One region of the Streptomyces sp. NPDC050549 genome, then DNA from elsewhere that is predicted to be linked to it. Evidence: predicted binding sites of a transcription regulator. Region 1 holds the regulator's gene; the other holds the start of a gene.

The links. Region 1 encodes HrcA, which represses chaperone genes, less so after heat shock. Its sites were predicted from a motif close to TTNGCACTCNGNNNNNCNGAGTGCNAA; they were not measured.
Region 2: a site for HrcA is predicted at 2,045-2,071, ahead of groES (co-chaperone GroES). Genes of this name have one in related genera too.

The regions. Positions count from the first base shown of each region.
Region 1 covers NZ_JBFAJD010000001.1:392,175-396,590, reverse strand. The annotation lists gene AB0I51_RS01770 (nitronate monooxygenase) at 1-104, opposite strand, end outside; gene dnaJ (molecular chaperone DnaJ) at 204-1,340, opposite strand; gene hrcA (heat-inducible transcriptional repressor HrcA) at 1,341-2,357, opposite strand; gene AB0I51_RS01755 (MBL fold metallo-hydrolase) at 2,539-3,264, shown strand; gene AB0I51_RS01750 (DUF3097 domain-containing protein) at 3,296-4,105, shown strand; gene AB0I51_RS01745 (Uma2 family endonuclease) at 4,083-4,416, opposite strand, start outside.
Region 2 covers NZ_JBFAJD010000008.1:77,249-81,664, forward strand. The annotation lists gene AB0I51_RS14375 (polysaccharide deacetylase family protein) at 1-717, shown strand, start outside; gene AB0I51_RS14380 (hypothetical protein) at 714-1,400, shown strand; gene AB0I51_RS14385 (hypothetical protein) at 1,659-1,943, shown strand; gene groES (co-chaperone GroES) at 2,216-2,524, shown strand; gene groL (chaperonin GroEL) at 2,644-4,269, shown strand; gene AB0I51_RS14400 (SDR family oxidoreductase) at 4,360-4,416, opposite strand, start outside.

The DNA of each region.
Region 1 (4,416 bases):
CCGGCCTCGGACACGGCAGCCGCGAGGCGCGGTACGGAGACACCGCCCGCCATGGGGGCCTGCACGATCGGATGCGGGAAAAGATCGGTCAGTGCGGAGGACATGACGGCATGTTGTCACGTCCTCCGAACAAGTCCGAATCCGGCCTTCCGCCGGGCACAGGACGGATGCATGCCCGGGCGGAGACCGGTTCGACGACCGGTTCAGCGGCCGTTGAAAGCGTCCTTCAGACGGGAGAACAGCCCCTGCTGCCCCGGCTGGAACGTCCCCATGGGGCGCTCCTCGCCGCGGAGTTTCGCCAGCTCCCTGAGGAGGCGTTCCTGCTCCACGTCGAGCTTGGTCGGGGTGGTGACCTCGACGTGCACGATGAGGTCGCCCCGGCCGCCGCCGCGCAGATGCGTGATGCCTCTGGTGTGCAGCGGGATCGACTGGCCGGACTGGGTGCCGGGCCGGATGTCGACCTCCTCCATGCCGTCCAGCGTCTCCAGCGGCACCTTCGTGCCGAGGGCCGCCGCCGTCATCGGGAGGGTGACCGTGCAGTGCAGGTCGTCGCCGCGGCGCTGGAACATCGCGTGCGGCAGCTCGTGGATCTCGACGTACAGGTCACCGGCGGGGCCACCACCGGGGCCGACCTCGCCCTCGCCCGCGAGCTGGATCCGCGTGCCGTTGTCCACACCGGCCGGGATCTTCACCGTCAGCGTGCGCCGCGAGCGGACGCGGCCGTCACCGGCGCACTCCGGGCACGGCGTCGGCACGACGGTGCCGAAGCCCTGGCACTGCGGGCAGGGGCGGGACGTCATGACCTGGCCCAGGAAGGACCGGGTCACCTGGGACACCTCACCGCGACCGCGGCACATGTCGCAGGTCTGGGCGGAGGTGCCGGGGGCCGCGCCCTCGCCGTTGCAGGTGTTGCAGACGACGGCCGTGTCGACCTGGATGTCCTTCGTGGTGCCGAAGGCCGCCTCGTCGAGCTCGATCTCCAGCCGGATCATCGCGTCCTGGCCGCGGCGGGTGCGCGAGCGCGGTCCGCGCTGCGACGCCGTACCGAAGAACGCGTCCATGATGTCCGAGAAGTTCCCGAAGCCGCCCGCGCCGAAGCCGCCGGCTCCACCACCGCCCGCCTGCGAGAGGGGGTCGCCGCCGAGGTCGTAGACCTGCTTCTTCTGCGGGTCCGAGAGCACCTCGTAAGCGGCGTTGATCTCCTTGAACCGCTCCTGGGTCTTCGGATCCGGATTCACGTCCGGGTGCAGCTCGCGCGCGAGCCGGCGGAAGGCCTTCTTGATCTCATCCTGCGACGCGTCGCGACGCACGCCGAGAACGGCGTAGTAGTCCGTGGCCACTTAGGACTCCGCCAGGATCTGTCCGACGTACCGTGCCACTGCGCGTACCGCTCCCATCGTTCCCGGGTAATCCATGCGGGTCGGTCCGACCACGCCGAGCTTGGCGACTGCCTCGCCGCCCGAACCGTAGCCGACCGACACCACCGACGTGGAGTTGAGTCCCTCGTAGGCGTTCTCGTGACCGATCCGTACGGTCATGCCCGAATCCCCCGCCTCACCAAGCAACTTGAGGAGGACGACCTGCTCCTCCAGGGCTTCCAGGATGGGGCGGATGGTGAGGGGAAAGTCATGTCCGAAGCGGGTGAGATTGGCGGTGCCGCCGATCATCAGCCGCTCCTCGGTCTCCTCGACGAGGGTCTCCAGGAGGGTGGAGAGCACCGTCGCGACCGTGCCGCGGTCCTCGTTCTCGAAGGCCTCCGGCAGGTCCTGCACGAGCTGCGGCACGTCCGCGAAGCGGCGGCCGGCGATCCGGCTGTTGAGCCGCGCGCGTAGATCCGCGAGCGAGGACTCCCCGAAGGGCGCCGGGCAGTCCACCATGCGCTGCTCGACCCGCCCGGTGTCCGTGATCAGTACGAGCATCACGCGCGCGGGAGCCAGTGACAGCAGCTCCACGTGGCGCACGGTCGAGCGGGTCAGCGAGGGGTACTGCACGACGGCGACCTGCCGGGTGAGCTGCGCTAGCAGCCGTACCGTACGGCCCACGACGTCGTCGAGGTCGACCGCGCCGTCGAGGAAGTTCTGGATGGCCTTGCGCTCGGGGCCGGTCATCGGCTTGACGCCGGCGAGCTTGTCGACGAACAGGCGGTAGCCCTTGTCCGTGGGGATGCGCCCGGCGCTGGTGTGCGGCTGGGCGATGTACCCCTCGTCCTCCAGGGCCGCCATGTCGTTGCGCACGGTCGCCGGGGAGACGCCGAGGCTGTGCCGCTCGGTGAGCGCCTTGGAGCCCACCGGCTCCTCGGTGCCGACATAGTCCTGGACGATGGCGCGCAGCACCTGAAGCCTGCGTTCGCTGAGCATCGCGCACACCTCCAGTTCTGGTCGCCTTTGTCGCCGCTTGTCGCGAGCCCGCCCTTTCCTGGCACTCTGTGCGCGTGAGTGCCAGCGTTCCCCGGCCAGTGTACGGCCGTGAGGTACACCCCGGGCAAGGCCGGTCCTGCGATGTCACGCCGTGGGGTGCCGTCACAGTTAGCGTCGCCGTATGACGGTGACTTGGGAAGAGGCGGGGTGGGAGCGGCTGGCCGCCGGGGTGGGGCGGTGCCGGCTGCCTGGCTGGGACTGCACGGTCGGTCTGGTCGTCGGGGGCGGCTCGGCGCTCATGATCGACGCGGGGTCGAGTGTGGCGGAGGGCGCGCGGTTGCGTACGGAGGCGCAGTCGCTCGCCGGGCGCCGTGTGACCCATCTCGCGCTCACCCACGGCCATTTCGACCATGTCTTCGGGGCGGCGGAGTTCGCGGACGCGGAGGTGTTCGGGGCGGTGGGCGTGGAGCGCGTGTTGGCGGACGAGCGGGAGGCACTCCGTAGGGACGCGGTCGAAAACGGCCTCCACGCGCGCGTGGCCGACGAGGCCGTAGCCGCCCTGACGTATCCGCGTCACCTGGTGTCGGACGATTGGCCCCTCTCCCTCGGCGACGACCGAGAGGTCCTGCTGGCGAACGTCGGGCCCGGGCACACCGCCCATGACCTGGCGGTGCTCGTCCCCGGCTCCCCGGCGGTCGTCTTCTGCGGCGATCTGGTCGAGGAGTCCGGCGAACCCCAGGCGGGGCCCGACGCCGTACCGTCCCACTGGCCGGCCGCCCTGGACCGCCTCCTCGGCCTGGGCGGTGAGGACGCGGTGTACGTGCCCGGTCACGGAGCGGTGGTGGACGCGGGGTTCGTGCGGGCCCAACGGGACGCGTTGGCAACCCGTTTCGGCGTGTCGCGGTGACGTCTCCCGGCCTTCTCCTATCGTCATCCGAATGCGCCAGTACTCCGCCGACCTGACCCCTCCGTGGAAGAAGCCCAGGCCCGTCCCCGAGGTCGCCGCGGAGGCGGGCCTGGTGGTCGAGGAGCCGGGCACCGGTTTCTGCGGCGCGGTGATCCGCTGCGAGGCCGGCACGGTCACCCTGGAGGACCGCTTCGGCAAGCACCGGGTGTTCCCGCTGGAGCCTCGCGGCTTCCTCCTGGAGGGCCGGGTGGTCACCCTGGTCAGGCCTGTGTCCAGTCCGCTACGGCCCACCCGCACGGCATCCGGTTCGGTCGCCGTTCCCGGTGCACGCGCGCGTGTGGCCCGCGCCGGGCGGATCTACGTGGAGGGCCGGCACGACGCCGAGCTCGTCGAGCGGGTGTGGGGCGACGACCTGCGCATCGAGGGTGTGGTGGTCGAGTACCTGGAGGGCGTCGACGACCTGCCGGCCATTGTGGACGAGTTCGGTCCGGGCCCGGACGCGCGGTTGGGCATCCTGGTGGACCACTTGGTGCCGGGCACCAAGGAGTGGCGCATCGCCCAGTCGGTCACCAGCGAGCACGCGCTCGTCGTGGGCCACCCCTACATCGACATCTGGGAGGCCGTGAAACCGTCCTCCGTCGGCATCGCCGCCTGGCCCCGCGTCCCGCACGGGCAGGACTGGAAGACGGGGGTGTGCCGGGCCCTGGGTTGGCCGGAAAACACCGGTGCGGTGTGGCAGGCGATTCTGGCCAAGGTCCGGTCCTACAAGGACCTGGAGCCGGAACTGCTGGGGCGGGTGGAGGAGTTGATCGACTTCGTCACGGATAGCGGTGAGGCTTGACGTTGGGGAACGTTCCGAACTCGCTGGTGTCGAGTTCGAGTCCCAGAACCTCCAGCGGGACCGGATTGCCGAACTTGATGATCTCCTGGCTGAGGTAGTCGGCATCCTCACCCTGGCCTGCGGGCTTCGTCAGCAGGACACACTGCGCCATGATCGGATCGACGAGAAGGTAGGCGGGAACCTTTCCCGCCGCGTAGATCGACCGCTTGACCGGATAGTCGTGGTGGACACTGGACTTCGACACGACCTCGACCGCCAGAGTGATCAACCGGGACGGCACCAGATTGCCTGAGGCCGGGACCACCCCACGC
Region 2 (4,416 bases), on a different contig from region 1:
GCCCGGGTCGCCGCCGCGAAGCGCTGGGGGCTGGCGAAGGTACCGCTCCAGGCCCCGCCGGCGCCCGCGCACAAGCCGGAGATCACCGCGCGCAAGGGCTTCGAGGTGGACGACCAGGAGGAGTTGAACCTCCCTCCGGTCTTCACGACGATCCCCACCAAGCAGAAGATCGTCTTCCTCACCATCGACGACGGCGAGAACAAGGACCCCGCGTTCCTGCGGATGATGAGCGACCTGAAGATCCCGTACACGGCCTTCCTCAGCAACTACCTGGTCAAGGACGACTACGGCTACTTCAAGAGGATGCAGGCCGAGGGCCACACGCTCAACAACCACACCCTCACGCACCCGTACCTGCCCGGCCTGTCCTACGCCGAGCAGAAGCGTGAGATCTGCGGCATGCAGGACATCATGAAGAAGCAGTTCGGCAAGGCCCCGACCGTGTTCCGGCCGCCGTACGGGAACTACAACCACGACACCCTCGTCGCCGCCAAATCCTGCGGCATCAAGTACGCCCCGATCTGGGACGAGGAGGTCTACGTCGACCACTGGGAGTACCGCGAGGACGACCGGGACCTGCACCCCGGGGACATCGTCCTGACCCACTTCCGGGGCCGCGCGGACTGGAAGGGCACGATGGTCGACGACATGCGCCGCTTCCTCGGCAAGGTCACGGCCGAGGGCTACGCGGTGGCCCGCCTGGAGGACTACCTGTGAGGGTCCGGGTACCGGTGGCCGTCGCCCTGGCGGCCACCCTCCTCGCCGGCTGCGCCCAGTCCGTCGACCCCATCGAACGGCTCGGCAAGAAGGCCGCCCAGCGCGTGCGCCCGCACGGCCCGGCCCGCGAACAGCCGTACCGCCACTGGGGTTTGACGGCCCCACTTGCCCCCGCTCCGAAACCTTCCCCGGGACCCCCCGCCCGCTCGGCGGGTCCGGGCCTGCCACCCGTCGTGGACCACGTCCGCACCCGCGACAGGGTCGTCTTCCTGACCTACGACCACGACACGGGCGCCCGCCCCGACCCCGGCTTCACCGACATGGTCCGCGAACTGCGCCTGCCCGTCACGGAGTTCGGCCCACCCCAGGTCCACCGCCCCGTCGCGGGCCTGCCCTACGACACCCAGCGCACCGAGATCTGCGGCACCCGGACCCGGCTGCTCCGGCCCCCCTACGGCACGTACGACACGACCACGCGCCGGGCCGCCGCCGACTGCGGCATCTCCGCCCTGGTCCTCTGGCGCGCCTCCACGACCACCGGAACCCTCACCTACGCCCGAGGCGCCCACCGCCTCACCCCCGGCGACATCGTCCGCATCACCCCGACCGGCACGACGGCCCGGCTGCTCCGGGGGATTCAGGAGCGGCGCCTGACGGTGGGCCGCCTGGAGGACTACCTCTGACACGCCGGGCGGGAGTGTCACAGGCCCCGGACAGCCTGCCGCGCACGACGAACAGAGGTGGGCGGAAAGGGGCTTGCGATGGGCGGCGGCCAGTGAACCTCGACGGGGCCCTACCAGAAGGATCTTGAGACGGCGTTCCGGCAGGCGCAGGAACAGAAACTGGCCGAGGACGACCACGGGTTCCCGGGGCGGGACATCGTCGATCTGTGGGAGGACGACGACTGGAGGGAGTACATCCTGACGGGCGGCACGTCCTCCGTGCTGCTCGACCTCTACGCCCTCGTCGACGCCGCGTCCGGGGACGACTTCGCCATGATGCGGCCCCTGACCGAGGACGAGGTGCGCGACTGGGCACCGGAGGGCAGACGCACCCGCGAGCAGTGGATCGCCGCCCTCCGCACCTGGGCCCTGGACTTCCCGGGCCGTGGGACAGGCCGGTGCACGATCCTCTACCGCGACGGCGAGCCGGCGGGGATCGGCTACTGGGGGTGCACGGCGGACCAGCGCGGGAACTGCCGTGAAATCAGCCCGTCCGGCGTTTGAGGACGAGGCCGAAGGCCGATGGAGGGGGTCTGGAGGCACGGCCTCCAGGGACGGCAACCACGGTCGACGGTCACCAAAATTCCGCCCAAGCGCCGCAGGCATTGGCACTCCGCTTGACCGAGTGCTAATCGCAGTCATAGTCTCAGGTCTGGCACTCCCCCCTGGAGAGTGCCAATAGCGACGGGCAGGTCCGGCACCCGCGACGACGGATCCACCTGGTCGCCACCTCAGACAGTTAACCCCGTGAGATCTCCGAAGGGGGAGGTCGGATCGTGACGACCACCAGCTCCAAGGTTGCCATCAAGCCGCTTGAGGACCGCATTGTGGTCCAGCCGCTCGACGCCGAGCAGACCACGGCCTCTGGCCTGGTCATCCCGGACACGGCCAAGGAGAAGCCCCAGGAGGGCGTCGTCCTGGCCGTGGGCCCGGGCCGCTTCGAGAACGGCGAGCGTCTTCCGCTCGACGTGAAGACCGGCGACATCGTGCTGTACAGCAAGTACGGCGGCACCGAAGTGAAGTACAGCGGCGAGGAGTACCTCGTCCTCTCGGCCCGCGACGTGCTCGCGATCATCGAGAAGTAATTCGCTTCACGCACATTCAGTTTGTGAGCTGCGCCCCTGGCCCCCGCGACCTTATGAAGCCGGGCGTCAGGGGCGTAGTTCGTTTCACCCACGTTTTCCGAGAGGGCTGAACCGCTCCCATGGCGAAGATCCTGAAGTTCGACGAGGACGCCCGTCGCGCCCTCGAGCGCGGCGTCAACAAGCTTGCCGACACGGTCAAGGTGACGATCGGCCCCAAGGGCCGCAACGTCGTCATCGACAAGAAGTTCGGCGCCCCCACCATCACCAACGACGGTGTCACCATCGCCCGCGAGGTCGAGCTCGACGACCCGTACGAGAACCTCGGTGCCCAGCTGGTGAAGGAGGTGGCGACCAAGACCAACGACATCGCGGGTGACGGCACCACCACCGCCACCGTGCTCGCCCAGGCGCTCGTACGCGAGGGCCTGCGCAACGTCGCCGCCGGCGCGTCCCCGGCCGCCCTGAAGAAGGGCATCGACGCAGCCGTCAAGGCAGTCTCCGACGAGCTGCTCGCCACCGCGCGCCCGATCGACGACAAGGCCGACATCGCGGCCGTCGCCGGTCTGTCCGCGCAGGACAGCCAGGTCGGCGAGCTCATCGCCGAGGCGATGGACAAGGTCGGCAAGGACGGTGTCATCACCGTCGAGGAGTCCAACACCTTCGGCCTGGAGCTGGACTTCACCGAGGGCATGGCCTTCGACAAGGGCTACCTGTCGCCGTACTTCGTGACGGACCAGGAGCGGATGGAAGCGGTCCTCGAGGACCCGTACATCCTCATCCACCAGGGCAAGATCAGCTCCATCCAGGACCTGCTGCCGCTGCTGGAGAAGGTCATCCAGGCCAACGCCTCCAAGCCGCTGCTGATCATCGCCGAGGACGTCGAGGGCGAGGCCCTGTCGACCCTGGTCGTGAACAAGATCCGCGGCACCTTCAACGCGGTCGCGGTCAAGGCCCCCGGGTTCGGCGACCGCCGCAAGGCGATGCTCGGCGACCTCGCCACCCTCACCGGCGGTCAGGTCATCGCCGAGGAGGTCGGCCTCAAGCTCGACCAGGTCGGCCTGGACGTGCTGGGCTCCGCCCGCCGCGTGACGGTCACCAAGGACGACACGACCGTCGTCGACGGTGCCGGCGACTCCTCCGAGGTCGCGGGCCGCGTCAACCAGATCAAGGCCGAGATCGAGAACACCGACTCCGACTGGGACCGCGAGAAGCTCCAGGAGCGCCTCGCGAAGCTGGCCGGCGGCGTGTGCGTGATCAAGGTCGGCGCCGCCACCGAGGTGGAGCTGAAGGAGAAGAAGCACCGTCTGGAGGACGCCATCTCCGCGACCCGCGCCGCGGTCGAGGAGGGCATCGTCTCCGGTGGTGGCTCCGCTCTGGTCCACGCCGCCAAGGTCCTGGAGGGCAACCTCGGCAAGACCGGCGACGAGGCCACCGGTGTCGCGGTCGTGCGCCGCGCGGTCGTCGAGCCGCTGCGCTGGATCGCCGAGAACGCCGGCCTGGAGGGCTACGTCATCACCTCCAAGGTCGCCGACCTGGAGCCCGGCCAGGGCTTCAACGCCGCGACCGGCGAGTACGGCGACCTGGTCAAGGCCGGCGTCATCGACCCGGTCAAGGTCACCCGCTCCGCCCTGGAGAACGCCGCCTCCATTGCTTCCCTCCTCCTCACGACCGAGACCCTGGTCGTCGAGAAGAAGGAAGAGGAGGAGCCGGCCGCCGGTGGTCACAGCCACGGCCACTCCCACTGACGCAGGTCGGTGAACCCGTAGTACACCGAAGGCCCGGCACCCCTCTGGGGGAACCGGGCCTTCGTGCCACTGCCAGCGGGGCGGCTGCCGTCACTGGGGCCCGTACTTCCGCCCGGTCTTCGACGTGATCCCGCCGAGCACCGCCTG